4 regions of the Neobacillus camarae genome follow, and region 1 is predicted to be linked to each of the others. Evidence: predicted binding sites of a transcription regulator. Region 1 holds the regulator's gene; each other region holds the start of a gene.
The links. The regulator Rex, encoded in region 1, represses fermentation and respiration genes when NADH is low (regulators of the CRP and FNR family bind a similar motif). The targets are predictions, from matches to a motif close to TTGTGAAATATTTCACAA.
Positions count from the first base shown of each region.

Region 2: the regulator Rex is predicted to act here: its motif matches at 4,179-4,196, upstream of ACY8D0_RS18035 (TorD/DmsD family molecular chaperone).
Region 3: the regulator Rex is predicted to act here: its motif matches at 1,575-1,592, upstream of ACY8D0_RS00260 (L-lactate dehydrogenase).
Region 4: the regulator Rex is predicted to act here: its motif matches at 5,620-5,637, upstream of ACY8D0_RS13285 (cytochrome c3 family protein).

Region 1 covers NZ_JBUCKX010000004.1:169,824-177,896, forward strand. The annotation lists gene ACY8D0_RS22250 (ABC-F family ATP-binding cassette domain-containing protein) at 178-2,097, opposite strand; gene moaC (cyclic pyranopterin monophosphate synthase MoaC) at 2,271-2,777, shown strand; gene ACY8D0_RS22260 (redox-sensing transcriptional repressor Rex) at 2,783-3,448, shown strand; gene ACY8D0_RS22265 (DegV family protein) at 3,564-4,391, opposite strand; gene ACY8D0_RS22270 (DUF4395 domain-containing protein) at 4,555-4,983, shown strand; gene ACY8D0_RS22275 (acyl-CoA dehydrogenase family protein) at 5,347-6,960, shown strand; gene ACY8D0_RS22280 (YhbD family protein) at 7,065-7,685, shown strand; gene ACY8D0_RS22285 (polymer-forming cytoskeletal protein) at 7,701-8,073, shown strand, end outside.
Region 2 covers NZ_JBUCKX010000003.1:568,181-576,253, reverse strand. The annotation lists gene dapF (diaminopimelate epimerase) at 1-854, shown strand, start outside; gene ACY8D0_RS18050 (DNA ligase D) at 866-2,710, opposite strand; gene ku (non-homologous end joining protein Ku) at 2,841-3,743, shown strand; gene ACY8D0_RS18040 (DUF6509 family protein) at 3,777-4,070, opposite strand; gene ACY8D0_RS18035 (TorD/DmsD family molecular chaperone) at 4,269-4,940, shown strand; gene ACY8D0_RS18030 (DMSO/selenate family reductase complex A subunit) at 4,933-7,326, shown strand; gene ACY8D0_RS18025 (DMSO/selenate family reductase complex B subunit) at 7,340-7,927, shown strand; gene ACY8D0_RS18020 (4Fe-4S dicluster domain-containing protein) at 7,998-8,073, shown strand, end outside.
Region 3 covers NZ_JBUCKX010000001.1:59,455-67,527, forward strand. The annotation lists gene ACY8D0_RS00255 (aryl-phospho-beta-d-glucosidase) at 28-1,440, shown strand; gene ACY8D0_RS00260 (L-lactate dehydrogenase) at 1,701-2,654, shown strand; gene ACY8D0_RS00265 (IS256 family transposase) at 2,984-4,183, opposite strand; gene ACY8D0_RS00270 (L,D-transpeptidase family protein) at 4,346-5,794, opposite strand; gene ACY8D0_RS00275 (phospholipase D-like domain-containing protein) at 6,628-8,037, opposite strand.
Region 4 covers NZ_JBUCKX010000002.1:1,191,563-1,199,635, forward strand. The annotation lists gene ACY8D0_RS13260 (gamma-glutamyltransferase family protein) at 1-548, shown strand, start outside; gene ACY8D0_RS13265 (chromate transporter) at 714-1,286, shown strand; gene ACY8D0_RS13270 (chromate transporter) at 1,283-1,813, shown strand; gene ACY8D0_RS13275 (DUF1028 domain-containing protein) at 1,830-2,675, shown strand; gene secA (preprotein translocase subunit SecA) at 2,835-5,342, opposite strand; gene ACY8D0_RS13285 (cytochrome c3 family protein) at 5,896-7,284, shown strand; gene ACY8D0_RS13290 (NapC/NirT family cytochrome c) at 7,312-8,073, shown strand, end outside.

The DNA of each region.
Region 1 (8,073 bases):
ATGTTGATAATGTGGATATTTTTGATATAATCTGTGGATAATGTGGAAAAGTCGGTGGATTACTGTAGTAAAGCCATCCTTTGTGTGAATAAGCTTGTGGAAAAAGCAAACCTTCTATATCTCTATAATTTTATTTGAAAATATAAAAAAACCGGACAAATAGCCCGGTTGATCCACTTATTCCGCCAATTCAGCCCATTCTTCCATGTATTGATCCAGGTTGGCTTTGGCATGTTCATTCTTGCTATTAATTTCTAATACTCTTTCATGGTCCTGAAACACTTCAGGGTCGCATAATTGCTGTTCATAGTCTTGAATTTCTTCTTCTAATTGCTCAATCTTTTGTTCGATTTCCTCTAGTCTTCGCTTTCGTTGGCGTTCTAGCTTCTTGGTTTCTTTATCCTGTTGATAACTCGTTTTATCAGCCTGGTCATTGGCAACGGCCTTTTGCAAGGAAGCTTGGGCCTCCAATGCAGCGAGCTCTTCCTGTTCCAGCTTTTTATCCAAATAGTAATCATAATCGCCAAGATATTCGGTACCGCCCGTTGGACTAAGCTCTAATACCTTAGTGGCAATCCGATTGATAAAATACCGGTCATGGGAAACAAATAAAATGGTTCCTGGATACTCAACCAAGGCGTTCTCGAGAATTTCCTTACTGTCGAGGTCCAAATGGTTGGTAGGCTCGTCCAAGATTAACAGATTGGCTTTTTCCATCATCAGCTTGGCGAGGGCCAGCCGGGCTTTTTCACCGCCGCTTAATGAGGTGACGGTTTTTAAAACATCATCACCGGAAAACAGGAAGTTACCCAAAACGGTACGGATTTCTTTTTCCGGCTTGAGCGGATATTCATCCCACAACTCGTTTAAAACACGTTTATTGGAAGTTAAGTTCGCCTGCTCCTGATCATAATAACCAATGGAAAGATTGGTCCCATATTGGACAGTCCCTGCGAGGGGCTGCAGCCTTTTAATGATGGTTTTCAACAGGGTCGATTTGCCAATCCCGTTTGGTCCGACAAGGGCAATGCTGTCCCCGCGAAATACACGGAAGGAAATTCCCTCTGACACTTTTTCCCCATGATAACCGACCGCAAGGGAGTCCACCGTTAACACGTCATTTCCGCTCTGTTTTTCAATATCAAAGGAGAAGTTGGCCGACTTTTCATCGCCTGCCGGACGATCCATGACATCTATTTTCTCCAGTTTCTTGCGTCGGCTTTGGGCCCGTTTGGTGGTCGAAGCCCGTGCCAGGTTTCTTTGGATAAAGTCCTGAAGGGCGGCAATTTCTTGTTGCTGCTTTTCGTACAACTTCATGTCCCGTTCGTAATTGGCAGCCTTCTGATCCAGATAGGCGCTATAGTTGCCGGTAAACTTTTGCATTTGCCGGCGCGACAGTTCATAAACTTGGGTCACGACCTTATCTAAAAAGTACCGGTCATGGGAAACGATTAAAATGGCTCCGTCATATCCCTGTAAATATTGCTCAAGCCAGGAGAGCGTTTCGATATCCAGATGGTTGGTAGGCTCGTCCAATATTAAAATATCAGGTTTAGTTAAAAGCAGTTTGCCCAAGGCCAACCGGGTCTTTTGGCCGCCGCTCAGGCTGGAGATGATGAGCGACTGGTCATGAAAATTTAGTCCGTGAAGCACGGAACGGATATCGGCCTCAAATTGATAGCCGCCCTGCTCCTTGAAACTCACTTGGAGCAGATCGTACTCTTTAAGGATCCGTTCGTATTTTCCCTGATTGTTGAAAATATCAGGATCGGCCATTTGTTCTTCCAGTCTTCTTAACGACTTTTCCATGGTAAGCAGGTCCTCGAATACAGTCAGCATTTCCTCCCAAATCGACAGGTTCGATTCCAAACCCGTATTTTGTGCTAAATAGCCGATGGAAACATCTTTCGGTTTGATGATTTCCCCGCCGTCATGCGATAGATGGCCGGCAATGATTTTCAGCAATGTCGATTTCCCGGCACCGTTGCGTCCAACAAGGGCAACACGGTCACGGGTTTGTAATTCGAGCTTTATATTCGATAAAATAAGTTCAGCGCCATAATATTTTTCCAGTTGGTTCACTTGTAATAAAATCATATTTTTTCACCTCAATTACCTATAAATAGTGTACCTTATTCCGAAAAGGTCGGCAATAAACGGCGGGTTTTCGGGAATGTGTTTCTTTTGGAAAAAAAAATAAGCGATTTCGTGCAAAGTTTCACAGACAGAATCGTGAAAATATAGTATTATTCCTTTGGGAGGCTTTTTAAATGGCTGAATTTACTCATTTTAATGAAGAAGGCAGGGCAAAGATGGTGGACGTTAGTGATAAGCCGGAAACAGCTCGTACCGCGCTTGCCAACTCCAGCATTACTGTCAGCAAAGAGATTTACCAAAAAGTGACCAATAATGAAATGAAGAAAGGCGATGTCTTGGCAGTTGCCCAGGTAGCAGCTATCATGGCCGCCAAAAAAACATGGGACATTATCCCGATGTGTCACCCGATTCCTCTGACCGGAGTGAATGTTAACTTCTCATGGGAGCAACAGGATGCGGATCAGTATAAATTATCGATACAAACCGAAGTAAAGACCAAAGGAAGCACTGGCGTCGAGATGGAAGCGCTAACAGCTGCGTCGGCCTGTGCTTTAACCGTATATGATATGTGCAAGGCCGTCGATAAAGGGATGGTTATCGGTCCAACCTATTTAGTAAAGAAAACCGGAGGAAAAAACGGAGACTTTATTAGAGAAGAGATAAATCAATTAGAGAGGTGAGGAGTATGGCGAACGAGACAGCAAAAATACCACAGGCAACAGCAAAACGGCTGCCCTTATATTATCGATTTATCCAAAATTTGCATGCCTCCGGAAAACAGAGGGTGTCTTCGGCAGAACTAAGTGAAGCCGTAAAAGTGGACTCAGCAACTATCCGCCGGGATTTCTCCTATTTTGGAGCTTTAGGGAAGAAAGGGTACGGGTATAATGTCAATTATCTCCTGACTTTCTTTCGTAAAACCCTCGATCAGGACGAATTGACCAAGGTTGCCCTAGTTGGGGTCGGTAATCTGGGAACGGCGTTTTTGCATTACAATTTTATGAAAAACAATAATACGAAAATTCAATGTGCATTTGATGTGGATCCGAATAAAATCGGGACTTCCATAGGGGATGTTCCCGTTCACTCCATGGATGATTTGGAAAAATACTTAGTGGAGGAAGATATCCCTGTTATCATATTAACCGTTCCTGCTCCGGTTGCTCAACTAATTACAGACCGGCTGGTGAAAACCAATGTGAAGGGGATATTAAATTTCACACCGGCGCGGTTGAATGTGCCGCCGTCAATCCGGGTTCATCATATCGATTTAGCGGTCGAACTGCAGTCATTGGTTTATTTTTTAAAGCATTATCCAAATGCGAATGAGACAGAGGCAGAGGAAGAATAGGAAAAACAGGCCTTTTTTCGGAAAAGGTCTGTTTTTTTTTTGAAGGCATTGCTCAATATGGCTGTTGATTTCCACTTCAATCAACAGAGTAAAAAAAATCAGTGAACAAAGCATTTTAGAAAGAAATAATCATGCCGCCCTTACCGGCATATGTTCCCATCGTGGCCCCCATGTAGTTCACAATGACTTCTTTTGGATGGAATCTCTCGATAAGCTCTTGCTTAATCGCTTCGGCTTCTTCTGTGTTTCCGGTATGGGTAATCCCGAATACGGTATGGGAGAAATCGCTGCTTTGCTCTTGGATGAGCTCCATCGTCCGGTTGTGAAACCGTTTCTTGCCTCTAACCTTCTCTTTGATTTCCACTTTTCCACCCTCGACTCTTTCTAAAATCACTTTGATATTCAGAATCTTGGCTAACGAGCCTTGGAATTTGCTGAGGCGGCCGCCCTTAACGATATTTTCCAACGTATCTAAAAGGACCAGGATGGTCATTTTTTCACGATAATCGGTAAGCTCCTTCAGGATTTCGTCCATTGTCCGTCCTTGACGGGCGAGTTCCGCGGCGCGGATAAGTTGCAATCCATGTCCTAGCGATCCGGCAAGAGTATCAAACACCGTGACGTTCGCATCTGACAGGTCTTTGCCAAGCGAGGCGGATTGATAGGTACCGCTCAGGCCGGATGAGATGGTCAGGCAAAGCAGCTGGTCATCACTGTTGAATCGGCTAAAGGTTTCAGCAAACAAGGCTGGTGAAGGCTGAGAAGTTTTTGGCAGCTCATTGGAGTTGAACATTTTTGTAAAAAACTCATCCGGTGTCAGGTCGACCCCTTCCGAATAGGTTTCGTTGTTGATCATGATGGTCAACGGGACCACAGTGATATTGTATTTTTCGATTAAATGTTTCGGCAAATCAGCCGAGCTATCGGTGATAATTTTGATCATAGAGACCCCGTCCTTAACTTTGTATCTTTTATTTAAGTATAACAGTTAGTAGGATTGTATGTATTTTTTAAAATTTGAGCGATAAGTTTTTCTATACAAAATAGGGGGAAATGATTAAAATATATATAAACCTATAAAACAAATAAGAAAGGTCGGGATTAAAATGGCAGAAGCAGTTCGTTCAATCCCACGTCCGCTTGTGAAAACCAATCAGTGGGTGATTGTGATTAGTGTTCTCTTAACCTGGGTGACTGGTTATGAGTGGATTTTGTTGATCCCATTTACTGCAGGAATACTTGGTCTTTTATTCGGATTTAATCCGGTTATGCAAATAGCAAAGCTTTTTTTGAAGAAGGATCCCAAATCCTATATTCCGGAGGACTGGGAGCAGCAGCAGTTTAACCAAAAGATTGCCGTGTCTTGTCTCGGGATAGGATTTCTCAGTTTTGTGCTGGGCTGGACTACACTCGGTTATGTGTTTTCAGCGCTGGTGATGATTGCTGCATTTGTCGCTATCCTGGGATTTTGCATCGGCTGTTTTATTCACTACCAATGGAGACAATACCAGTATCGCAGAACCCAGCAACAATAGAGAGAATTTAGGAAGAGAGCTGTTTTTATGCAGCTCCTTTTTTAATGGCGAGCTGATCAGTCCTAATTATGTCATGAGGACAGGAAATAAAGAAATAAACAGGATGTTGTCCTCATGGAGCCGTCATGAGGACAGAAAAGGCAGTAATGAACGTAGTTTTGTCCTCATAAAGCCATCATGAGGACAAGAATCACGGAAATCAGCAAGTTTTGTCTTCATGAACCGCCCAGAACCTTACTATAAAGAAAATTCCCCATCCTGTTAAACCCCATCTTCATTCCTCACATTGACGTCTACCCTTTTCCCAGCTTAAAATAAAACTGAATATTTGTAAAATTTCCCAATAAGAAGGAGTGACATTCAATGAACATCGCTTCCCAGGACGCTGCCACAAGAGGAGCCAATTCTTATAGCTTTGATGAATTCCTCGAAAAGCGTGCCAGCCTTGACTGGTACCGGGACGAGCCATTCTTACAGAAAGCCGTCAAAAAATTCGCCGCATCCCAGTACGAAGATATCCATAAAACCCTGCAAACTTTCTCCCCAACTGTATCAACCAAATGGAATCAATTGGCCGAACGAATTGCCCGCCCTGAAGTCCGTCCCTACATGCTTCACTACGACGCGTTTAACCACCGGATTGATCGAATCGTCCGGCCGATGGAAACCCTTCAACTCGAACAAGGAATATTTGGAGAAGGCCTGTTTTCAAGCAAAAGGCATCCTTGGGAAAGCTTTGTCAAAAGAATGTTAATTCATCAGCTTGGAGAAGCGGGCGTGACCTGTCCGCTAACCTGCACCCATGGCTTAGTCGCCCTATTAGAGCAGTTTCCAAATGATGAAATCCCCGAGCTTCAAGAAATCCTCCAACATACAAAAGAAGGCATCAACGGGGAGTTTGCAATCGGTGCTCAGTTTATGACGGAAATCCAGGGCGGGTCCGATTTGCCGGCCAATGTATTGGAGGCGGTGCCAGAAGGAAGCCATTATCGGCTATATGGCAATAAATTCTTCTGCTCAGCTGCCCATGCTGATTATTCCGTGGTCACCGCCAAAATAGCCGGCACCACTAAGGTCTCCACCTTTATCGTTCCGTCCTGGCTTCCAGGCGATAAAGAAAAGGAAAAACGCAATAGTTACGACATCAACCGGATCAAATGGAAACTTGGTACAGCCGAACTCCCGACGGCGGAAATCCAATATAACGGAGCGCTCGCCTATCCAATTGGGCCTAAGGACAAGGGGATAGCTGTCGCAGTGGGAATTGTCTTAACTTTATCGAGATTAGAAATCGGCATTGCCTGTGCCGGCTTTATGCTAAGGGCTGCAAGAGAAGCCAAGCTCTATGGAGATTTTCGGACCGTGTTCGGGAAAAAGGTGAAAGACTATCCGCTCTCTGCCAGCAAACTAAAGAAAATCGAAAACGCTGCCCACAGGACAACCGCGGGGGCATTTAAAATCTATGACTCATTTTTAAAGCTGGAAAAGCCTCTAAATCCCGGGATTCATTCCGACCAGCCACTCGAAATTCGGAAAAAATTATTCAATCTAAGGGAACTTGTCTTGCTGCAAAAAATCTGTGCGACCAATGAAGGTGCGGAGATCCTCCGTGACGCAATCTCTGTGTTTGCCGGCCACGGGGTCATGGAAGAATTCTCGTCCTTGCCGCGGATTTTCCGGGATGTGGTGGTCAACGAACAATGGGAGGGACCGCGCAACCTGTTGTTAACGCAAATCTTTCGTGACCTGCAGCGCGTGGCCGACTGGTATCCGCCGAAGGATTTTGTGGCCGGTGTCTTAGAAGGTGCCCTGGAAGAGGTGATCAGGTCATTTTCCCATCAGCTTGAAGACCTATTACAAAAACCAGTCATCGGTGAGGTGAGTGAGGAATCCATGGAAGCCGCCGCAGCGTGGGATCAATTCTGTGACTCTTTCTTTAAGGCCTACCAGCAAGTGGCTTTAGCGGAAATACAATAAACTAGGGAAATTGGTGCAGGTTGCTGGCGCCATTTTTTTTTGAAATGGGTTTTACAAGCGTAACAGTGTTATGTTACACTGTGATTAAGAAAGGGGTTTTACTTATGAGCGAGGAGTTAATATCCAAAAAAGATTTATTGGAGCTTGCCGGAATTTCGTACGGTCAGCTGTATCGCTGGAAGCGAAAGGACCTGATTCCGGAAGAGTGGTTTATAAGGAAATCAACCTTTACCGGACAGGAAACCTTTTTCCCGAAAGACAAGATTTTGCAGCGGATTGAGAAAATCCAAACCATGAAAGAGAATCTTTCCTTGGATGAGCTGGCAGATATGCTTTCGCCAAATGTATCCGATTTACAATTAAGCAAAGACGAGTTATTGAAACGTAACATTGTTTCGGAAACAGTTATGAACATTTATATAGATATCGACAAAGGCGGCCCTGTTCTAGATTTTTCCCGCATCCTTGAAGTGTATGTTTTAGAGAAGCTGCTTCAGTCAGGGGAAATCAGCATGGATGAAGGGAAATTGTTGCTTCAGGTGATGAAGGAAAATCGGACTGTGATCAAGCAGAAGAGCTGTGATTTAGTGATCATGAGAAAACTAGGGATCTCTTCCTGTCTGCTGGTGGTCAACGCAGAAAGCTTTTACTTCGAGCCTGGAACAAAGGTTGCGGCCCAACTGAAGCTGATGGCATGTGCCGAAGAAATTAAATCGAAATTATGATAAAGGAGAATCAGTATGGAACTGAAAAAAAGAGGCGACTTGACACTCAATGGATTCGGCTCTGCCAACGGGGGCCAATTTGACCATGTAACGATAAACGGCACGGGAACGATTAACACAGATATTGATTGTTCAGAATTCGAATGCAACGGTTCAGGCAGCGTCAATGGAAATGTGATCTCCCATAAAGCGAAGATTAGCGGAAGCGGGAAAGTGAAGGGGTCGTTAGAAACCAACCTGTTTACGGTCGAAGGGACAGCAAAAGTTGGCGGCAATGTATTGGCCAAAACGGCAAAGGTGTCTGGTAAAGCGGTCATTGGCGGGAAACTGCAGGCAGAGGAAGTCAATATAAAAGGGAAGCTTATTGTGCAAAAGGATTGTGAAGCCG
Region 2 (8,073 bases), on a different contig from region 1:
CTTCCTTGGGGGCGGATGGAGTTTTATTTATTATGAACAGTGGACGGGCAGACGGAAAAATGCGTGTATTTAATGCGGACGGATCGGAAGCCTCAATGTGCGGAAACGGACTGCGGTTGGCTGCCCGCTATATTTGTGAATGGAAAGGGCTTGACCATGCAGTGGTTGAAACCATGAAAGCTGACTTAAAAGTGAGCAGGTATCAGGAGCTTTACCCGAATATCCAAACCTATCAGGTGGAAATATCCCCGGTGTTGTTCGAACTAGAAGCTTTACCTTTAAATTTGCCACAACCTGTTTTGATGAATGAACCGGTCCATGAACTGTCACAGGAATTGAGATTTACTGCGGTGGCTGTACCCAATCCGCACCTGATTGCACTAGTGGATGCGGATACTCTAAAAAGTGACACACAAAGACGCCTGAGCGAAAAAGTGAACGGGCCTAATCATTTATTTCCGGACGGGGTGAATGTAAGCTTTGTGAAGGTGCTTCAGTCTGGTGAAATATATGTCAGGACATTTGAACGGGGCGTTGGCTTCACGAATGCCTGCGGAACCGCGATGTCGGCTTCTTCCCTTGTTACTTGCCTTCAGGGGCTGAATCAGTTTGAGTCGGCGATTGAAGTCTATAACAATGGCGGCAAAGTCAATTGTATCGTTCACTCACAGGACGATGTGTACCACATTGATTTAATCGGCAATGCCACATACTTATACGATGCCAGTGTGGATGTGGATTTTGAAAAAGGCACCTTTACGATTGCATCAAAAACTAATTTTGCTGAGCAAATATCCTATGAAAAACTGCAAACAGAAGTGCAGCAATATTTAAAAGAGAATTTAAAAGGATAAGGAACGGTACCTTATCCTTTTTTCTTCGCTTGATTTTTTAAAATTTCCAAGACAGGGGCAAAAGGCTGAATCTCCTTGGTATTAAAATAATCTTTAAATGGGTCGCCCTGCTGCTTGATTCTCTTCAAGGCTGTATTTAATGAAAAGTTCTTTGGTACCAGCTTTGCGTCCACTTCCTCCCAATATAACGGGGTGGCAACTCCTGCATGTTCATTTCCGCGCATCGAGTATGGGGCTACAATCGTCTTTCCTTCACCATGCTGTACATAATCGACGTACAGCCGGTTACCCCGGTTTCTTTTCATTCTTTCAATCGTAAAAGAATCAGGATCCTTAGAAATTAGATATTCAGCGATAAAACTGGTAAATAGCCTTGTATCATCATAAGTAAATTGCCCTTCCGGAAGCGGGAGGTAGATTTGCAATCCTTTATTTCCGGAAGTCTTGATAAAGCCGATTAAATTCAGCTGATCGAGCACTTCTTTAATCAGCAGTGCGGCCTTAACAGCCAATGGAAAGGCATCAATCGACGGGGGATCCAAATCAAAAACAATTTCGCTCGCACCTTGGCTGTAAATGGTATGAAACGGAACATGAAACTCAATGGCCAATTGATTTCCCAGCCAAACCAGTGTCTTGAGATTATTGCATAGTATATAGTTGATATCTTCCGTCTGATATGTCTGGACAAATTCCGGGGCATAGTCGGGACAGTTTTTTTGATAGAAAGGTTCCCCGAACATGCCATGAGGAAAGCGGATGACCGTCAATGGCCGATCTTTTAAAAAAGGCAGCATATATGGCGATACTTCCCTCAAATATAAAATATAATCCGCTTTTCGGATGGCGTGATTTTCCCAAAGAGGTTTATCTGGATGGGTAATTTCCAATTCATCAGGCAAATTCTTCTGCTGAAACATAAAATGATCATACGTGCAGTCTAGAGGCTGCAGGTCAAAACGGAAACGATGGAAGTGTGGTTCGCGAAGCTGGTTTTCGAACAGTTCAAGATACTTCACTTCCAGACAAATGGCCGGTTCGACATAAATAAATTGTTGATCTTCATTTATTTTATTATGCTTGACGATTTGGCCAAGTGCCTGCTTTTCATCAGGTTTGAACCCAAAAAGAACCTGCCCGATATTGACTGGTTTTTGGTCTTGATAGACCCCGACATAAAAATAACCGTTAGTTTTATCGAACATCGTGACAAAGCAATTGACATACTTCCAATTTTTATACTTCAACCAACTAGTTGAACGTTTTCCTTCCTCCCATGTACTGCTATTATTTTTGGCCACAATTCCTTCTCCGTCATAGAGAACCACTTTTTCCCAAAGATCGTCAAAGTTGTCATACGCAATAACAGGCTGCAACAGCTGACTGCTGATCGGGTCAGCAGTTTCTTCAAGACCCATGGATTGGAAAAAATCCATAAGCATTTTTTTACGCTTGTGAAAAGGAAGAAAGTGCAGCGGTTTTCCTTTTAGCATTAGGACATCAAAAACCATTAACCGGCAAGGGGTTTGCCTTGCCAGTTCTTGGATTCTTATATTCGATTTTAAGCGGCCGCGAATTTGCAGGCTCGAAAAGTTTGCTTTATAAGGGTTTTCGAGCAGTACCAGTTCGCTATCGAACTGCAATGGTAAAAACGGTTTGAGTTTATCTTCCAACTTCAATAAATAATCGCTTATTTCGGGAAATTGTCCCAGCAGCGATCTTTCATTTCGGCTCATTAATTCCATTCGATTTTCATCCCATCCCAATAACGCCCGAAATCCATCATATTTAACCTCATAAATCCATCCGGGTTTGATTGGGGGGTCAAACGTAAGGGTTGGCAGCATAGGTTTCATCGGAATGTTCCCTTTCTGTTTTAGTCTTATTTTGGCTCATTACTTAACAATCATCCATTTTCCAGCTGTTTATAGGAATGCCTCGATGCGCCGGGCACAAAATAAAACAAAAAGATGGGAGATATGAATCATGCATACAATGTGGAAGGGCAGTATCAGCTTTGGTCTGGTTAATATTCCAATTAAGCTCCATACTGCCACAGAAGATAAAGATATCAAGCTTCGAACGTTGCACAATAAATGCCATGCCCCAATAAAATATGAAAAGGTTTGTACCGTTTGTGAAGAAGAAGTCAAGCCAGAGGACATTGTAAAGGCATATGAGTATACAAAAGGCAAATTTGTAGTGTTGGACGAGGAAGATTTAGAAAAACTTCGTAAGGAAAACGAGGACAAAGCGGTTGAAATCATTGATTTCGTTAAAATAGAGGAAATTGATCCCATTTATTTTGACCGAAGCTATTATATGTCCCCAAATGAGGGAGGGAGCAAGGCCTATTCGTTACTGCGCAAAGCACTTCAGGATTCCCAAAAAGTCGGGCTGGCCAAAATAATAATCAGGTCCAAAGAACAGCTTGCGGTCATTCGGGTGTATGAAAACACGTTAGTGATGGAGACGATTCATTATCCTGATGAAGTGAGAAAAGCAAGCGATGTGCCAAATGTACCTGCCGACGATAAAGTGACCGAAAAGGAACTGGATACGGCCATCCTGTTGATTGACCAATTGACATCAGAATTTGAACCTGAAAAGTATACCGATGAATATCGGACAGCCTTATTGGAACTAATTGAGACCAAACGCCAAGGACAAGAGTTTGTTACAACTGCTGCAAAAGATACGCCATCGAATGTGACCGATTTAATGGCAGCTCTCCAGGCATCGATTGACCGGACAAAACCGGGTAACGCAACGGGAGGTAAGGAACGGCCCAAGGCAGTTGCGGGTGTGGAACGTCCCAAAGTCGCTGCAAAACCGGCAAAAGCCGCTCCAAGGAAAAAAGCACCGGCAATTGTCAAAAAAGAAGCATAAGAGTAAGAAGAGCAGGGGGGACCCCCCTGCTTTCTATTCTTCCAAATGGTTCTTGCAATAATCAAAAACAAGTTGTTCCTCGTCTTCCTCGAGTTCAAAATCAAGTACCTCTTCTGTCGCGTGTTCGTAGAAGTGATAATTGGAAATTTTCATCTCTTCCCCATCAACGACAAAAAGAACTCTTAAGCCAACTCCTTTTTCGGAAAAAAGTTCGTCTTCTTCATCAACCTCAAGTTCCAAGAAGAATTCATAGCGGTCCCCTGAAAGCAGCCCAAATGGATCTACCAGTTTTTCAACTGTATGCCCGATAATGTTCAAGTAAATCATCCTTTGCTATTTTTATCGTACTTATTATACACATCTTTCTGCTGTAAATAAAAAATTGCAGACTACTCTTCAAATTATTGCAATTTTGTCACAAGAGATTTGAATAATATGTGAAATGTTGAACATGTTATTACACCGGATTGATGCGATACGATAAGATTATGTTGAACTAAAGACGAGAGTATTAGAGGGATACATATGACTGTTATTGGAGAGGTATTGGAATCTGAATTGCAGCCCTTTTTGCAATCAAGAAGAAACTTTTACCAGCTGCTTTATCTTTTATTTATGGAACCAAAGGCAAATCTATTTTTCTGTGATTTAGGTAAAGACATTCCATTTCATGAACTGGAGGAAATTCATGAAGCAGGGGGAGGATTGTTAGGGCAATTTTTTTATTGTTTATCAGAAGATCAAATACATCAAGAGAATGAAGAATATCACCGATTGTTCTTAGGACCTGGCCTAATGGCCGCACCCCCATGGGAATCCTATTACCGCAACAAGGATCATTTACTTTTTGAGGAGTGCATGTATCAAATTAGGGAGTTTTATCACCAATATGGTCTCCAAAATGTAAGCGAAAACCGGGAACCAGATGATTCTCTATTGCTGGAACTGGAATTTATGATTTTTCTATCAGAACAATGTTTGCAACAAACCAACCTGGAAGCACTAGAACCATTCGTGGCAACACAGATTGATTTTCTTAATGACCATCTATTGATTTGGATACCTTTATTTTGTGAAAGAATTATCAAAAACACAACCAGCCAATTATATTTAGGAGCAGCCATGCTCCTGGAAGATTTTTGCCGGTTTGATCTGGAAACACTTACTGAAACCATGGAGGCATTAAGACATGTCTGACAAGAATCCGTTCCAAAAATTTTTAACCAATAAAATGCAGCGCAGGACGTTTTTAAAATGGTCAGGCGCCATCGGTATTCCGGTCATTGCCGGTGGAGTGGGCACCAAAATGCTTGTTGACCGGAGACAAGACACAAAACCTGTAAGGGCAAAAGGAACAGAAGAAATTGTGTCAACGTGCAGCATCACAAATTGCGGCGGCAGATGTATCATTAAGGCTCATGTAAAGGATGGGAAGGTCGTTAGGATAAGCACGGACACCCAAAAAGCCGGTGACAGGGCTGCTCCACCCCTAAGAGCATGCGTCAGAGGCAGAAACTACCGAAAGATGCTCTATGATCATGACCGATTAAAATACCCAATGAAGCGGGTCGGCAAGCGAGGAGAAGGGAAATTTGAGCGAATCTCCTGGGATGAAGCCATTGAAACAATCGCAAAGGAAATGAAGCGAATCGGCGATACCTATGGCCCTGAATCCAGGTATGTAAACTATGCAACAGGCCAAAGCAGCGGTCTCCATGGGGGGCGAAATTCAGCCAGAAAGTTATTATCGCTCACAGGAGGATTTCTCAATTACCGGCTTGACTACAGCGCAGGTGCCGCTGAAGCTGCCACACCATATACATATGGCACCAACATGACAGGAAGCAGCTTTGATTCGCTGCTGCATTCCAAATACATTATTTTGTGGGGTCAAAACCCATCAGAGATGATATTTTCTACTCCATATCGGGAGTATTTAATGCAGGCAAAGAAAAATGGAGCAAAAATAGTCGTCATTGATCCACGCTACTCTGACACAGCAATCGCTTTTGCCGATGAATGGATTCCCATCCTTCCAACTACCGATACAGCGCTTATGGATGCGATGGCCTACGTAATCGTCACAGAACATTTGCATGACCAAGCATTCCTTGACAAATACTGCATTGGCTTTGATAAGGACCATATGCCGGAAGGGGTTCCGGAAACCGAGTGTGTGAAAAGTTATTTGTTAGGGGAACAAGATGGCATACCGAAAACACCGGAATGGGCTGAAAAAATCTGCAGGGTGCCAGCAAATAAAATCAGACAGCTTGCCAGGGAATATGCCACCACCAAGCCAGGTGCTTTGATTCAAGGCTGGGCGGCACAGCGCCAGGCTTATGGTGAGCAATATACGCGCGGCGGTGCACAGCTTGCCTGTTTGACTGGAAATGTCGGCAAACTCGGCACCTGGGCAGCAGGAACAGGCAGCTGGAGCCGCACCAAAATGATTCAACCGTTGACATATGAAAACCCTGTGAAAGCTTCGATTCCATGCTTCCTTTGGACAAAGGCTGTTGAAAAAGGGACGGAAATGACAGCAGCTGACGGGCTGCAGGGTGTGGACCGATTAAACTCCGATATTAAGCTTATCGTGAATTTGGCAGGGAACGCCCTGATTAACCAGCATGCTGATATCAATAAAACAACCAAGCTTCTCGAGGATGAATCCAAAGTGGAATTCATCTTGGCCAGCGACATTTTTATGACTCCAAGTGCTAAGTATGCCGATATCTTATTGCCAGGGACCACCTTTTTTGAACGGCATGACATTGGCTTTCCTTGGGGCGGAGGCGACTATGTTATTTTAGGAAATAAAGTTATCGAACCGTTATATGAATGCCGCGATGAATATGATGTATTTGCCGCAGTGGCGGAAAAACTTGGGTTGAAAGAGCAATTTACAGAAGGGAAAACAACACTTGATATTGTAAAGGAAAGTATCGCGCGGACAAGAAAGGAAATAGATCCTAAATTTCCTAATTATGAAGAATTCAAAAAGATGGGTGTATTCCATTTCAAATTTGATGAGCCGCTAGTGGCCTTTAAAGAACAGATTGAGGATATTGATACGCATCGATTCGAAACACCCTCCGGTAAGATTGAATTGTTTTCAAAAGCGTTATGGGATATGGAACAGCATGATGAGATTCCCGCGATTGCCAAATATATTTCTTCCTGGGAAGGACCAGAGGATCCGCTGATTAGTCAATACCCATTACAATTAACCAGCTGGCATTACAAACGGAGATGCCACTCCACCTATGACAACCAAGAATGGCTGGAGGAAGCGGCAAAACAAGAAATGTGGATGAATCCTAAGGATGCCGAAACACGTGGAATCAAAGATGGCGACAGGGCTCAAGTGTTTAATGACCGCGGTACCTTGGTCATTGATGTAAAAGTAACGCCGAGAATCACTCCAGGGGTGTGCGCGATTCCGCAAGGCGGTTGGTATACCCCAGATAAAACAGGCATTGACCAGCGGGGAGCGGTTAACGTATTAACCTCTCAGAGGCCAACACCGCTTGCAAAAGCAAATCCACAGCTAACCAATCTTGTAGAAGTGAAAAAGGCATAGGGAGTGAGGAGAGTTGGCCCAACTAGGATTTTATATTAATCAGAGCCTTTGCACTGGCTGTAAAGCGTGCAGCGTTTCCTGTAAGGATAAAAATAAACTCGATGTGGGGATAAATTTTAGACGGGTTTATACCTTTGAAGATGGAACTTTTATAGAGCAGCCTGGCGGCGGTATTGTCCACAACATAAAAGCGTATTATTATAGTATTTCTTGTAACCATTGCACGAATCCAAAATGCCTTCCAAGCTGTCCGGTTGGCGCGATTTTTAAGGATAAAGACAATGGCGTCGTGACAATTGACCAGAAGATATGCCAAGGGACCCAGTTATGTGTCAAAGCCTGCCCGTACGGTGCTCCCCAATATAATAAAAAAGTATTTAAATCCAATAAATGCAACCTTTGCATCGATCTTCAAGAAAAAGGCGAGGAACCGGTATGCGTGGCAACCTGTCCAATGCGGGCGATTGAATTCGGCCCAATCGATGAGTTGCGAAAAAAGTATGGAAATGTCAGTCAAATTAAAGGGATGCCAAGCGACACCATCACAAATCCCAATTTGGTGATTACCCCTCATAAGGACGCGAAACTGTCAAGTTCATGAGAATAAGGAGATTGAAGGGGGCTGCAGGACGAAAATGGAACCTGCAGCCCTTTTTAAAAGAGGTGAAAACGTGTCTCTATTAACAAAATGGCTGGAAAGCATGCACGTTGACATGGAATTTACACCAAAATGTTCGCGGTTTAGAA
Region 3 (8,073 bases), on a different contig from region 1:
TTCACGACAAAGAATTGAGGTGGAAAAATGGATACACAAACAAGAAAATTTCCCGACGGATTTTTATGGGGCGGAGCAGTAGCGGCCAACCAGTTGGAGGGAGCCTATCAAGAAGATGGAAAAGGACTTTCGACTGCAGACGTTTCTCCAAATGGGATTATGAGCCCGCCTGATTTTTCAATGTCCCAATTTAACCTGTATCAGCAAGGAATTAATTTTTACCATAAATATAAGGAAGATATTGCGTTGTTTGCGGAAATGGGCTTCAAAGCATTCCGGTTTTCGATTGCCTGGTCGCGCATTTTTCCCAATGGGGATGACCAAGAGCCCAATGAAAAGGGACTGCAATTTTATGATGATATGATTGACGAGCTGCGCAAACATCATATTGAGCCAGTAGTGACGATTTCCCACTACGAAATGCCGCTTGGGCTTGTGAAAAATTATGGCGGCTGGAAAAATCGCCAGGTCGTCGATTTTTATGAGCGGTTCGCCCGTACAATTTTTACGAGGTATCGGGATAAAGTGAACTACTGGATGACCTTCAATGAAATCAATGTGCTTCTTCACGCCCCGTTTACCGGGGGCGGGCTGCTGTTTGAAAACGGCCAGAAAAATGAACAAGACGTCTTTCAAGCGGCACATCATCAATTTGTGGCAAGTGCCCTGGCAGTCAAAGCGGCACATGAGATCATTCCAGCATCGCAGGTTGGCTGTATGATTGCCGCCTCGGTCACTTATCCATACAGTTCTAGGCCGGAGGATATGTACGAGGCATTGACGCTCGACCGCAAAACCTTGTTTTTCTCCGATGTCCAGTCACGCGGCTACTATCCGACCTATATGATGAATTATTTTGCCGAAAATAATATCAAAATTGAAATGGCTCCTGGGGATTTGGAGCTGTTGCAGGAATACACAGTCGATTATATCGGATTCAGTTATTATATGTCGTTTGTGGCCAGCACAGCACCGGAGCATGAGGCGCAAAGAACGTCCGGCAATCTGTTCGAAGGGGTAAAAAACCCTTATTTACAGGCTTCAGATTGGGGCTGGCAGATTGACCCAGTCGGCCTGCGAATCGTATGCAATACCCTGTATGACCGCTACCAAAAGCCATTGTTTATTGTGGAAAACGGTCTTGGCGCGGTGGATCAGGTGGAGGAAGATGGGTCCATCCATGACGAATATCGGATTGACTACCTGCGTGAGCATATCAGAGAAATGAAAAATGCCATCGGTGACGGCGTGGAAATCATGGGTTATACCTCATGGGGGCCCATCGATTTGGTCAGCGCCTCAACCGCGGAACTCAAAAAACGCTATGGCTATATCTACGTCGACCTCAACAGTCAAGGGGAAGGTACCAACGAACGCATAAGGAAAAAAAGCTTCTACTGGTACAAAGACGTGATTGCCTCAAATGGCAAAGAGTTTTAAGCCCGCAGCATTTTCATTCTATGACACTTTTCTAAACCTCGGAGAAATCCGAGGTTTTTATTTATCTCGAAGATGGAATGGCGGAGCCGTATTTCGGGAGTAAAAATAAAAAGTTCACCATTTCTTCACAAAATATGTGAAAACATTCACATAATCAGTGCTAAACTAATGTTGTCAACATGATAATAGTGAAAAACAAACTCGTTAGTAATCATCTTAATTCAAATAAACAGGCGCATAATCGAAGGGAGAAAATCATCATGAATATTGGAAAAGTAAATCGCGTTGTGTTAATCGGTACGGGAGCGGTAGGCTGCAGCTATGCTTATTCCATGATCAATCAAGGAGTTGCAGAGGAATTAGTTCTTATTGATTTGAACGAAGCAAAAGCAGAAGGCGAAGTAATGGACCTTAATCATGGTATGCCATTCTCTCCTTCACCTATAAAAGTGTGGAATGGAACATATCAAGATTGTGCAGAAGCTGACCTCATTGTCATTACAGCAGGCTTGGCACAAAAGCCAGGTGAAACTCGTTTGCAGCTAGTGGAGAAGAACACGAGGATATTTAAAGATATCGTCCATAACATTATGGAAAGCGGCTTTGATGGGATATTCCTTGTAGCAACAAACCCGGTCGATATTTTAACATATGTGACTTGGAAGGAATCAGGCCTTCCAAAAGAACGTGTCATCGGGTCCGGAACTGTATTGGATTCTGCCCGCCTTCGTTTCAACCTTGGCCAGTATTTCGACGTTGATACAAGAAATGTCCATGCCTATATTATTGGGGAACACGGTGATACAGAGCTTCCGGTTTGGAGCAGTACCTCCATTGGAGTCGAAAAGCTTGAGGCAGTACTGGCTAAGAAAAACGATCTGAAAAAAGAATGCTTAGACAAAATTTTTGTGAATGTTCGTGATGCGGCCTATCAGATCATTGAAAGAAAAGGTGCAACTTTTTATGGAATTGGTATGTCACTGGTCCGGATTACCAAAGCCATTCTAAATAATGAAAACTGCATTTTGACCGTATCCGCTTATCTTGATGGACAATATGGCCAAAAAGATGTCTTTATCGGTGTTCCGGCTGTTATTAACCGTAGTGGCATTCGTGAAGTAGTGGAAATCGGGCTCAATGAAAAAGAAAGAGAACAATTCAATCATTCCGTGACAGTCCTAAAGCAAACCATGCAACCATTTGAATTGGTATAAGTGAGCAAAAGCATCCTGGCCGAAAAAGAAAGGGCATAGAACGCCATACCTTTTCCGGCCTTTCGTTTGAACGGGTCTGCGGAAAATCTTGTGTAAGTATTATTTGACAATCTTCGCAAGGCAAGAATAAATAGGTATAAAAAAACATCGTTTGTCAAAAATTATATTGGCTTTTACCATAAAACAGGATAGGGCAATGCAGAAGTGCAACCTGAGCGGTTTTATGGATTTTACCCTAAAACGGACGGACTTAGTGCGGTCCGTTTTTTTGTCCGTTTTAGGGAAAACAAAAGCGATAAACTTCAGGGGTTTGGGGACAGAGTCCCCAATTATGATGTTTGGTTCAGAATCTCAAGCTGATTTAAAATCATATCCCAGTTTCGATAACGCATGGTCCATTTTTTCGAAATGTTTTGAGATGCCAAGTAAAGCATTTTTCTTAAGCTATCATCAGTTGGAAAAATAGACTTGGTTTTTGTTACTTTTCTAAATTGACGGTGAAGTCCTTCAATAATATTCGTAGTATATATTATTTTCCTAATTTCCTGCGGATATGCGAAAAAGGTAGCTAAAATATCCCAATTTTCCTCCCATGACCTAACCGCAGAAGGATATTCTTTGCCCCATTTATCCTTAAATTCAATGAGTCTTTCTAAAGCAGACTCTTCGTTAATTGAAGAATATATTTTTTTAAGGTCAGCGACAAACTCTTTTAAATGTTTATAAGAAACATATTTGGTACTTGAACGGATTTGATGAATGATACAACGCTGAATACCGGCAAAAGGATACACAGCTTGGATGGCCTCTTTAAGCCCTGAAAGCCCATCCACACAGAAAAGATTGACCGTTTTGACTCCTCTGGTTTTCAAATCATTCAACACGCCTAACCAAAACTTACTACTCTCGTTTGCCCCAACCCAGATGCCAAGAATTTCTTTATACCCTTCATTATTGATTCCTAGAACAACATATGCTGCTTTCGAAACAATTTGATGATTATCTCGAATTTTATAATGAATGGCATCCATGAAAATAAAAGGATAATAGGCTTCAAGTGCTCGATTTTGCCACTCGTTCACTTGTGGCATAATTTTCTCACTGATTTTACTAACTAACTCGGAGGAAATCTCAATATTATAGAGATCTTTGACCTGTTCCTGGATATCTCTTGTGGACATGCCATGAGCGTATAGTGACAGTATTTTATCTTCCATTCCGTCGGTATTCCTTTGATATTTGTCCAAGATTTGTGGCTCGTACGAGCCCTTTCTGTCCCGAGGAACATTTACTTCCACTTCGCCAAATTGTGTTTTTAATTTCCTTTTGGTTGATCCGTTTCTGTAATTGTTAGGTTCATTACCACGACGTTGGTGTTTTTCGTATCCTAGCTGCTCTTCAATTTCACATTGGAGCACTTCCTCTAGGATATCTGCAAACATTTCTTTAATGGTATCCATGATTTGATTGGTGCTTGTGAACTTCTGTTCCTTTATGATTTCTTTGATCAATTCCTTTGGAATTTTCATGTCGAAAAATCCTCCTTAGCAAGTATTATTTATCCTAATTCTTGCCAAGGAGGATTGATAACAAACTTATTTACACAGCTTTTTCCGCACTGTCTTTTGAACAATAATTTAAAACATAAAAAAACAGGAAATCACAAACAATTTCCTGTTTTTTTATGAGTATTAATAGATGACAACCGGCTCATAGGTGCTGATATTTTCGTACACGGTTTTCATCACGCTTGGCGGTGTGTTGACGCAGCCATGCGATCCGTCATTGAGATAGGCGGTGCTTGACCAGTTAGATCTCCAGCTGGCATCATGGAACCCTTGCCCATCATTCGTGAACGGAGCCCAATAATTCACATCTACTTTATAACTCGGTTTTCCTCCGAGTTCTCGACCCGTCAGTGTCGCTGGTGTTTTTTTATAGAGGATATACCAAACTCCTGGTGATGTATCATTACCGGTGCTGTGTTTGCCGGTCACGACACTGGAGGTGACGACTAATTGTCCATTCTTGTATATCCAAATTTTCTGTTCGGAGAGGGAGACTTCCGCATAGGTATCGCCGATGCCGCCATTTGTGGTCGTATCGTATCCGTAGCCTTCACCTTTCCAGCCGTGTCCGGTAATATTCGCAGCCGTAAGTGATTTTTCCCCGTTTTCGAACGCTTGTTGAAGTAGCGCTGTTTCTTTTTTAGCATCCAATGCCCAGCCATAGCCTTGTGCTTTGACGGAAATCACAGAACCGGTATGGGTTTTAAAGCTTAAATTTTTATTTAACGTGGATTGGGTGCCATTGATTTCATCTATTTTTTTCTTTATGTCAGCCGGATCGACCGTTAATTTTAAGTCTTTTGAGACAGTGGCACTTTTAATTAAGTCACTGGCTTTTAACGAATAGGCTTTATCTTGTACCTTATATTCCACTGTTAGCCCGAGGAGATCCTGCAGCTTTTTCTGTTCGTTTTTGACGATTTCACTGTCTTCTTTGAGGGGTTCTATGTATACAGGCTTTAAATGGATTTCACTGGTGTATTCCTGCTTTTCATAGTCTTTTAGCAGACTGTTGACATCGTACTGTTCGCCTTTCACGCTAGGAGAGACGACAATTTTTCCTTGGTCCAAATAGGCCATTGCATCTTGGGGCGCTGTCAAACTCTGGTTCATGGCAGTCAGCTTTTCTTCGACTTCTTTCTTCAAGGTTTGACTGCGATACTCATCCAGATTGCTTGGCATGATGGAATAATTTTTTTCTTTTGAAGAAGGGAAGAATGTCCATTGGCTTTTTAATAATTTCTTAACGTTTGGCAGGTCTTTCTCCGTGATGGTCATTTTCATATCTTGGCCATCGATAATTTGTTGGCCGCCGACATAGACCACGTTTTTTAGCACCGTTGATTTTAACGTTTTCAATGCCTCATCTGCCGTCATCCCGCCGACGTTTGTACCGTTTATCGTGATTTTGGAATTAAAGTGTGTTGCCTGATAATAGCTGAATCCCCCGATAATAAGTGCAATAAGAACAATGAAAATGGTGGTAATAGGCACCCATTTGACTGGACGCTTGGTTGAATGTGCCTGTTGCCTACTTAATTCCTCCATTGAATGATTTGCTACTGTTTCCATCTTGTTACCCTACCCCCGATTATCTGGATTACCAGCTTAATGCGTCTTTCGACATTCTTCGTTTTGCTTTGAATAGAACTAACTAACATTTTACCTTTTTATTAAAGTTAACACTACTATTCTACTAAATTTTATCGGGCAAAACTTAACTTTGTATTAATTCGATAAAAAATAGGAGGATAGACACAAAATTAGACGAAAAATGACCTGAGTAGGTTTCAAAAATTGGAAATTTATCCACCATTTTTTTATCAGCCAAAAAGATGATGACTGAGGGAACCCATCCATCTAAGCCTATTGTACCTCTCACCTAAATATATTTTCTAGAAATTTCCTTTAATAAAGGCTTCCGCAGCGTGTCTTATTTTTTATAAAACTGTCACATTTTTACGAAGAATAGCCTAACTGTTTTCCGCTTAAATCTTTGTATATATTTGAAAAGTATTTTTCTAAAAAAGGGAATGGTGGAAGAGTGCGATGTATTGGGGTGACCAAGAGGTACTTGGAGGGATGTAGAGCTTATTCTGGTGACAGTGACACCAACTTACACCAAGGGAAATGGTGACTTATCCCAATTTTTGTAGAATAACTATAAAGTTTGTAGAATGACACTTAAATTTGTAGGATTCCCGCTTGGTTTTGTAGAATAAATAAGCATAACAATACTCTGACTGTTCGCTATAACATAAATTCAAATACACCAATAAAAAAGCTGACATTCTAAATTAGAAAGTCAACTTTTATGTTTGAAACTGGGGCATTGTTATAGAAAAGTTCCACCTCATCTTCAATCTGCCCACTTTTATGAAACGCTGCTCCTTAGTCTTGTTTGCTTATAATAAATGCTGGAATAAACCCGTTATATAGGATAATCCTTTTATACTGAATGATTTAATCCAGCTTACTTTACCTGGTTTTAAGTTGGGGTCTTCTATATACGATTGATCCTTCGCTACCTTTAAGCTCTTTTTTACATATTGGTTCATTTCCTTTTCGAGATTTTCAGTGAACGCCACGCTATCAATGACGACCATGGATTCAGTATTTAAAAAGGCCGACCTGGAATCCATATTAAAGGCTCCAATGGCACTTAATCGGTCATCAAAGATAAATGTTTTGGCATGTATGGAGTCAGGACCTTGATATTCCCATACATTCACACCCTTTTTGACCATCTCGTTAATATGTTTAATATGTCCTGAGTAGGCCATAACATTGGCTGTTGATGCTAACGAGTTCGTTAAAATCGTTGTCTTTTCCGTAGGTACCCGTAACCCAGTAATATAAGGGAGCATCGGTTTCGTTGGAATCACATATGGGCTTTGAATGACTAAAGACTTTTTGGAATTCTTCATGAGATTCGTTAAATCATACCAAGCCCAAGGTTCCTTATTAAATCTTTGTATAGGATTATGAATAAAAGTGATTTTTTTGGTTGGAAGGGACATTTTCACCCAATCATAATAATGATGAAATAGTTTTTTATCCGTATTTCTAAAATTCTCTAGTTTTTGTTTTAATTGTTGATGGGCTTCTTTTGCTTTCGTTTGCTGTCGTGAGGATAGCTTTTCTGAAGCGGCCTTTGTAATGGGATGGTTCCAGACTTCATTAAAGTAGCCTTCCATTTGATTCAAAACACTGCCTTCTTTTGTCTGGGGCTCCGTGTTAATGATTAGAACATCTCGATCATTCGTTGGGCGTTTTTCTCCTTCTTCAATAAAATAGCGATTCCCGATATTTCGCCCGCCGATCACTGCATACTTTTGATCGATAATAAGTAATTTATCATGGAGTCGATTATTCCATGTCCAAGGAAGGATGGGATTAAATGGTTCATAAAATTTCAATTCGATATTGGGATGATGGATTAAGGCATAACGATCATCTTTTAGACTAAAACGAAGACCATGGGATATTCCATCCAAAAGGATCCTTACCTTTACTCCACGGTCGGCCACATCCAAAATCATTCCTAGTAGTAAATCGGTTATATATCCTTGATGAATCGCATAATAGGCGACATCCACAGACTCCTGTGCATTTTCAATTAAGTTAACACGGGCAAGCCAAGAAAACTCTTTTTCTTCAAGTAGAATCACGCGATCCTGGGATGCCTCATTTCCATAGAATCTTTCCACTTTATGCTGTTCTTTATAGGTGCTGCTAACCTGCGGATGGTTGTCTTTAAAAATAACAATGCCGAATATAGTAACATACAGTAAATAAAAAATGAGAATAATCATAACCGTTCTCTTAACCCTTTTTATCGAATTTACCTC
Region 4 (8,073 bases), on a different contig from region 1:
CCGTTTATCTTGCCGCAGCCGACGATGAAGGCAACATGGTGTCCTATATTCAAAGCAATTATATGGGCTTTGGGTCTGGAATAGTGGTGCCGGGTACGGGAATTTCCCTGCAAAACCGCGGATATGACTTTTCGTTAGACCCGGAGCACGTGAATGCGTTGCGTCCTGGCAAGAAGACGTACCATACGATCATCCCTGGCTTCTTAACGAAGGGTGACCAGGCTGTTGGCCCGTTTGGCGTCATGGGCGGTTACATGCAGCCTCAAGGGCATATGCAGGTGATCATGAATACGATTGATTTTGGATTAAACCCCCAGGCGGCACTGGATGCGCCAAGATGGCAGTGGATAGAAGGCAAGAAAGTTCAGGTTGAGCCAAGTTTCCCAAGCCACATCGCCCAAGCGCTGGCGCGGAAAGGACATCAAATCGAAGTGGCTGTTGATTCCGGCGGCTTTGGACGCGGACAAATTATTTGGCGCAACCCGGAAACCGGCGTGTTAATGGGAGGCACAGAACCGCGGACGGATGGTTCCATCACGGCGTGGTAAAATAACATCACTTGGAGTGGTAAGATGCTGCGGGAATGTTGCTTTCCTGAAAAAAGGATCAGGAAAAGCAGCATCGGCATTTACAGACATGAATGGACCTGGCTATGAATAAGCTGGGAAATGAATAGCTTTGTATAGTTTACCTTTAGAAAGGGGGGACCAACTTTGAAGCAATGGCATATCTTTTTAGCGTTCTTCCGGGTTGGCATCCTTGGTTATGGCGGCGGACCGTCTTCGATTCCGCTTGTACATAAGGAAGTAGTCGAAAAATATAAATGGATGGACTCCGATGAATTTGGCGATATACTGGCGCTCGGAAACGCCTTGCCCGGCCCGATTAACACGAAGATGTCGGGGTATATTGGCTACCGGGTCGGCGGATATTTGGGGATGATCATTGCGGTCGCTGCCACCATTGTCCCGACCATCCTCTTTATGGTCATCCTTTTGACCTCATTAAATGCGTTTAAGGACAAACCGTGGGTCCAGGGGGCCACAAAGGGCGTTGTCCCCGTGGTGGCCGTGATGCTGGGGACCCTGACATGGGATTTTGTCCAGAAGTCGAAAAAGTCCAGTCTTGGCTGGAAATGGACAATTATTTTGGTAGTGGTGAGCCTGATTATCCTTCAGGGATTGGGCCTTCATCCGGCCATCTTAATTTTTGCCTTATTATTGGGTGCGCTATTAAAGGGCGATTCCGGTAAAGCCGCCAAGAAAAAGGAGAAGGAATCAGCATGATCTACTTGCAAATCTTTTTAGCCTTGTTTATCCCTGGGATTCTCGGATATGGCGGCGGTCCGTCTTCGATTCCTTTGATCGAGGCAGAGGTTGTGGACCGTTATCATTGGATGACCGTTCAGGAATTTTCTGAGGTACTCGCCATGGGGAATGCCCTGCCTGGACCGATTGCCACGAAAATGGCCGGTTATATCGGCTACGCCCAGGGCGGGGTGCTGGGTGCCATCGTCGCGGAATTTGCAACGGTAGCACCGTCTCTCATCTTAATGATTGCCCTTTTGAGTTTGCTTATGAAATATAAAGAATCACCAAGGGTCAAAAATATGACAACCATCGTTCGGCCTGTTATTGCGGTGTTGCTTGGAGTGATGACCTATGATTTCATTTTCCAATCTTATCAGGGGTTTGGCATCTGGCAGACCTTGTTTATCGGGGTGGTCAGCTATATCTTAATGGAAAAAATAAAAGTGCATCCTGCCTATGTGATTGCCGGTGCACTAGTGTATGGAGGAATCTTTTTAGCTTAAGTTTGGAGGATAACAGATGACATTCTCAATTGTTGGTTATGACCCGGTCGAAAAAGAATGGGGAATCGCCGTGCAGTCTAAATTTTTAGGCGTGGGCGCAGTGGTGCCTTGGGCAAGGGCGGGAGCAGGGGCTGTGGCCACCCAGTCGTATGCCAATACGGCATACGGTCCCAAAGCTCTCACTTTAATGGAACAAGGAAAGTCGGCACAGGAAGCACTTGAGTTGTTGCTGGCTGATGATCCGGACAAAGAAATGCGCCAGGTCGGGTTAATTGACGCTGAGGGGAATGGCGCCACGTTTACTGGCTCGGCTTGCTACGATTGGGCTGGCGGTGTGACGGGTCCCCATTTTGCGGCCCAAGGAAATATTTTGGTCGATGAAAGAACGGTTGCGAGGATGGCTGAGACGTTCCAGACGGCTGAGGGCACGCTCGCTGAACGACTGCTGGCTGCATTGGGCGCTGGTCAGGAGGCAGGCGGTGATAGCCGAGGCAAACAATCGGCCGCTCTGTTGGTTGTAAAAGAGAAAGGCGGTTACGGTGGCTTTAATGATCGCTATATTGACCTCCGGGTGGACGACCATCCTGAGCCCATTAAAGAGTTAATTCGGATTTACCAGCTGCAGCAGCTTTATTTTGCCCCGTCTAATCCTGAAAAGGTTGCGGCGGTTGAAGGAGCCATAAGAGAAGAGGTCATCCGCCAGCTAGCCCGGCAAGGTTACCTTCCGGGGCAAGAGGCCACCGATGAGGTTTTATATAAGGCGATCACAACATATCTTCACTCGGAAAACTTTGAGATGCGTGAACAAAAAACCGGATGGATTGATTTAGAGGTTTTGGAGTTTATGAAACAGCAAGCATAGCCAGGCGGTTGCCTGGCTTTATTGAGTTGTACTGGTAGTTTTGTGGGGGATTCTATAAAACTCCGTGGAATTCTACAAAGAACAAAGGGACACCATGTCAAACAAAGTATAAACAAAAAGAGAGCCGGCGTTTTTCACACCGACTCTCTCGAAAAAGAATTACATCGCTGCCCCGTGGCAGTTTTTATATTTTTTGCCGCTGCCGCAAGGGCATGGATCATTGCGGCCGATTTGCTCTTGGTTTACTTTTGGCTTGCGTTTGACCGTTTCGCTGTCTTCCTTCGGATTCACAGCCTGACCCTTAGCGACTTCCTGGCGCTCCAGGTTGTTGCGGATCTCCGCTTTCATAATATACATCGCGGTTTCTTCCTCAATCGATTGAATCATCGCTTCAAACATCGCGAAGCCTTCATGCTGATATTCACGAAGCGGGTCGATTTGCCCGTAAGCCCGGAGGTGGATACCTTGGCGAAGCTGATCCATAGCATCAATATGGTCGATCCATTTCGAGTCAACCGCCCGAAGGGTTACAACCTTTTCAAACTCACGCATTTGATCATGCAGAAGTTCTTCTTTTTCATCGTAGCGTTGTTTTACCTTAGCGAAAATCGTCTCAACCATTTCATCCGGGTCTTTACCTTTAAGATCCTCTAACGTAATGTCACCTTCAGGAAGCAGGTTGGCATGTACATAATCAACAAGACCCTGCAAATTCCATTCTTCCTCGTCCTCATGACGAGGTGTATGGGCTTCAACATTCCTCTCGATTGTCCGCAAAATCATGCCATGCACAATTTCTTTGAGATTTTCCGACTCGATTACTTCATCGCGCTGCTTGTAAATGATTTCCCGTTGCTGGCGAAGTACATCGTCATATTGGAGAAGCTGTTTACGGGCGTCGAAGTTATTGCCCTCTACCCGTTTTTGCGCCGATTCCACGGCACGGGTCACCATCTTGCTTTGGATGGCCTGTGAATCATCCATGCCAAGTCTTTGCATCATAGTCTTCATGTTGTCTGAACCGAAGCGGCGCATCAGTTCGTCTTCCATCGACAAGTAGAACTGAGTAATCCCAGGGTCCCCTTGACGTCCGGAACGTCCGCGGAGCTGATTGTCAATCCGGCGGCTCTCGTGACGCTCGGTACCGATTACGGCCAGGCCGCCCAGTTCTTTGACGCCTTCGCCAAGCTTAATGTCCGTACCACGGCCGGCCATGTTGGTGGCAATGGTAACAGCACCTCTCTGGCCTGCTTCCAGGATAATTTCCGCCTCACGGGCATGATTTTTCGCATTCAAAACATTGTGGCGGACGCCTTTTTTCAAGAGCATTTTCGAAATCAATTCAGACGTTTCAATCGCTACTGTACCAACCAGTACCGGCTGACCGGTCATATATCGTTGGGCAATGTCCTCTACTACCGCTTTGAACTTGCCGTCGATGGAGGCGTAAATTAAGTCCGGACGGTCATCACGGACAATCGGGCGGTTGGTTGGGATGACGATAACATTCATATTATAGATGTTACGGAATTCTTCTTCTTCCGTTTTGGCGGTACCGGTCATACCAGCCAATTTTTCATACATACGGAAGTAGTTCTGGAACGTGATGGTGGCCATGGTCATGCTTTCGTTTTGAATTTCCACGCCTTCTTTTGCCTCAATCGCCTGATGCAGGCCTTCGCTGTACCGGCGCCCCTTCATCAAACGGCCGGTGAATTGGTCAACAATGACGACTTCCCCGTCCTGCACAACATAATCAACATCCAAGTGCATGGTTACGTTGGCTTTAAGGGCTTGGTTGATATGATGGTTTAAAGTGACGTGCGAAATATCAAACAGGTTTTCGATGCCGAACGCTTTTTCCGCTTTGCTGATTCCTTCTTCGGTCAGCATGACGGCTTTAATTTTTTCATCATAGGTGTAATCCACGTCCCTCGTTAAGGTGCGGACAAAAGCGTTTGCCTGCATATAAAGGACAGCTGATTTTTGAGCTTGTCCTGAAATGATTAATGGAGTCCGCGCTTCGTCAATCAAAATGGAGTCGACTTCGTCGATGACGGCATAGAAAAGCGGGCGCTGAACTTTTTGTTCCTTGTACAGGACCATATTATCTCTCAGATAGTCGAAGCCAAGCTCGTTATTCGTTCCATATGTGATATCAGCTGCATAGGCTGCCTGCTTTTCATCTTTATCCATGCTGTTTAAGTTTAGGCCGACGGTTAATCCTAAAAACTGATACAGTTCACCCATTTCGGTGGCGTCACGGCTAGCCAAGTATTCGTTGACGGTTACCACGTGGACACCTTTGCCCGATAGAGCATTGAGGTATACCGGCATGGTAGCCGTTAAAGTTTTACCTTCACCGGTCTTCATTTCGGAAATGTTACCCTCGTGGAGAGAAATACCACCCATGAGCTGTACATGATATGGATAAAGGCCAAGGACGCGGCGGGCACCTTCCCGGACTACAGCAAACGCTTCAACAAGCAGATCATCGAGTGATTCGCCTTTTTGATAGCGGGCCTTAAATTCTTCCGTTTTTTCGCGAAGCTGTTCGTCCGTAAGTCTCTCGGTTTCGGAAGCAAGTGCTTCAATTTGGTTGGCGAGCTTGTCTAATCGTTTTAGCTCACGTTTGTTCAGGTCAAAGACTTTATTTAAAATCCCCATATTACGATGAACGCTCCTTTTTGTCTTTACTAAAAAGCCACTAAATACTATTGATTTTGCTAGATAATCCTTTCTCCATCTTACCATTTTCAGCGATAGAGTGACAACCTGTTAGCGCCACTGCAGAATTTGTCAATTTGTGCTGATTTTAAACAGGACTCGGAAACCCTATGAAATCCTGTACTAAGGAAATTATCTTAATCATACTAAGTATCTCCCTGCCATAAATGTTCGGTTTTTCGACAAATATGGCAGGTGGCTGAATTTGGTGTCGGTTTTTTAAAAAAATTTACAAAAATGAATAACAAACATGGTTTTATGTATAAATATAACAAATGTATACATATTTGCACTGTATTAATAATGTTAATAGAATGCTTATATATCAATATTTGCATGTTGCTTTTGGGCGAAAATGGAGTGCTTCTTTTTATTAGGAAATATTCACAAATTGTACATTGGAATATACTCCTAGAATGATAGATACTACCTTTAGAGAGGTTAATCTGGAAAATAAATTGATATCCAAATACATATGGGAAGGGTGAGGAAAGTGGCCTTTTGGGGGAAAAAGAAAAACAAAGAGACCGATCCCGAAACTAGAGAAGAGAAAAAAAAGGGAATCTTCCGCCGACTTTGGCATTGGGTCAAAAATATAGACTGGAAGGATCCAGTTACTCGCTGGAAAATGATGTTTGCATCCATAATCGCGCTGATTGTGATTGGGGGCGGAGGATATGGAGTCATCGCCTTTACCAACTCTCCGACATTCTGTTCCTCCTGTCACGAAATGGCGCCGGAACACTCAACATATGTTGCCAGCTCACATAGCAACGTAACATGTGTCCAGTGTCATATTAAACCAGGTGCTGTAACCATGATGGTACATAAAGTGAAAAGTTTAAAAGAAGTGTACTACCATGTAACGGGAGTCCCGGAACAAATTGTGCAAACCGTGGATGAAGCAGTTTCGGATGAAAACTGTTTACAATGTCACTCGGAAAACCGGTTGGTGACCGCTTCGGGGGACTTGAAAGTAAATCACAAAGGACATATCGAGGAAGGCGTGCCTTGTATTTCCTGCCACTCAGGGGTCGCCCATGGAAAAATCGCATCACGCGAATTAAACACGGAGAAAGACCGTGATAAGTTTTCGGATGATGCAAACGGGGACTTAGTCCTAGAAAAAGCATACACAGCCCCGAATATGGGAACCTGTATCGATTGTCATGATAAAGTCAACAACGGTGAAAAGCCGTGGAAAGATGTCTCTTATCTTGTTCCGAAGAACCCAGAAGAAGAGACGGAGAAAACCGAAGAGGTAAACGCCAAGAAAACAACAGAATCTGCAAAGGAAGAAACAGCAAATACTGAAACGGCCAATGCTGCTGTCCATGATGAGAAGACTCAGGACATTATTCTCCAAGCCATCGGAAAACAGCAAAAAGACGTGAAGCTTTCCATGGCATGTGAAACATGTCACAAACAAATAAAAGTTCCTGATAGCCATAAAGTCGAAGGCTGGAATGGAAATCACGGGACCACAGCTATTCAACAATTGGATCAATGTGTTAAGTGCCACCAGGATTCCAAGTGGATTAGAGAGGTTTCCAGTGAGGACCTTGATTCAATTATCAAATTGAGCGGGCAAGGAACGGAAACTAGCAAATATACGCCAAATTTGACTGTCGTGAAAGATGCGACAAGAACGAACCAGTTTTGCAGTGCATGCCACGCAAACCGGCCGGCAGGACACTCTGAAAGCAATCAATGGTTGACAGCACATGCTGCAAATGCCCAAACAGCGGAACAAAAGGCTGAATGTTTCGTCTGTCACGACCGCGAAAAGCCGGCAGATGGTTCAACGACTGAAAAGGCCCCAACAGATGTATATTGCCAATATTGTCATAGGACTGGCTTTAAAGATGATGCCAAAAACTAATAAACCGTAAACAGGAGGGTCGCATTTATGGATGAAGAACATAGGAGCAATCAGCCGTCCCCTCCCAAATTTCGCTATAAATTCTATAAAATCGCAACGTTCACTGTGATGTTTTTGGTCGTCTTTTTTGCCATCGGCGAAATAGGGCTAAAAGCAACCACCAGTTCGGGATTTTGCGCATCGTGTCATGAGATGAAACCCGAAGTTTATACGTGGAAAGCATCCACTCATAGCGAAGTTGATTGTACAAATTGCCATACAGATCCCGGGCTCAAGGAGATAGCTAAGGATCAAGCAACAGGGGTCATCAAAAAGCTCCGGAATGAAGAGGAACTCTCGGCCGCCATTATCCGAATGGCAAACGAAATACCTGACAGCGCATGTGAAAAATGCCACAATATGTCAAATCGAAATGTGACTGCATCCGGGGATATTATTATTTCCCATACGGAGCACAAGGACAAGAATATTAAATGTACCCAGTGCCATAGCGGTGTCGCCCATGGAAAAGTAGCCGACAGGAACATGACTTTCAAGACCGACTATGCCAAATGGGATGCTTCACTTGGAAAAACAGTCATGTCTGAAGTGGAATACACCCGACCGACGATGGATACTTGTATGGAATGTCATGAAAACAGACAAATCACAACGGAATGCAGTGCCTGTCATACAACGGGCATGCTGCCAAAGAGCCATAAAGATGCGGACTTCAAGACAAAAACACATGGACTACAGGCTAAGGATGAATTAAAGGATTGTAATTCTTGTCACAAGTATATGTCAACG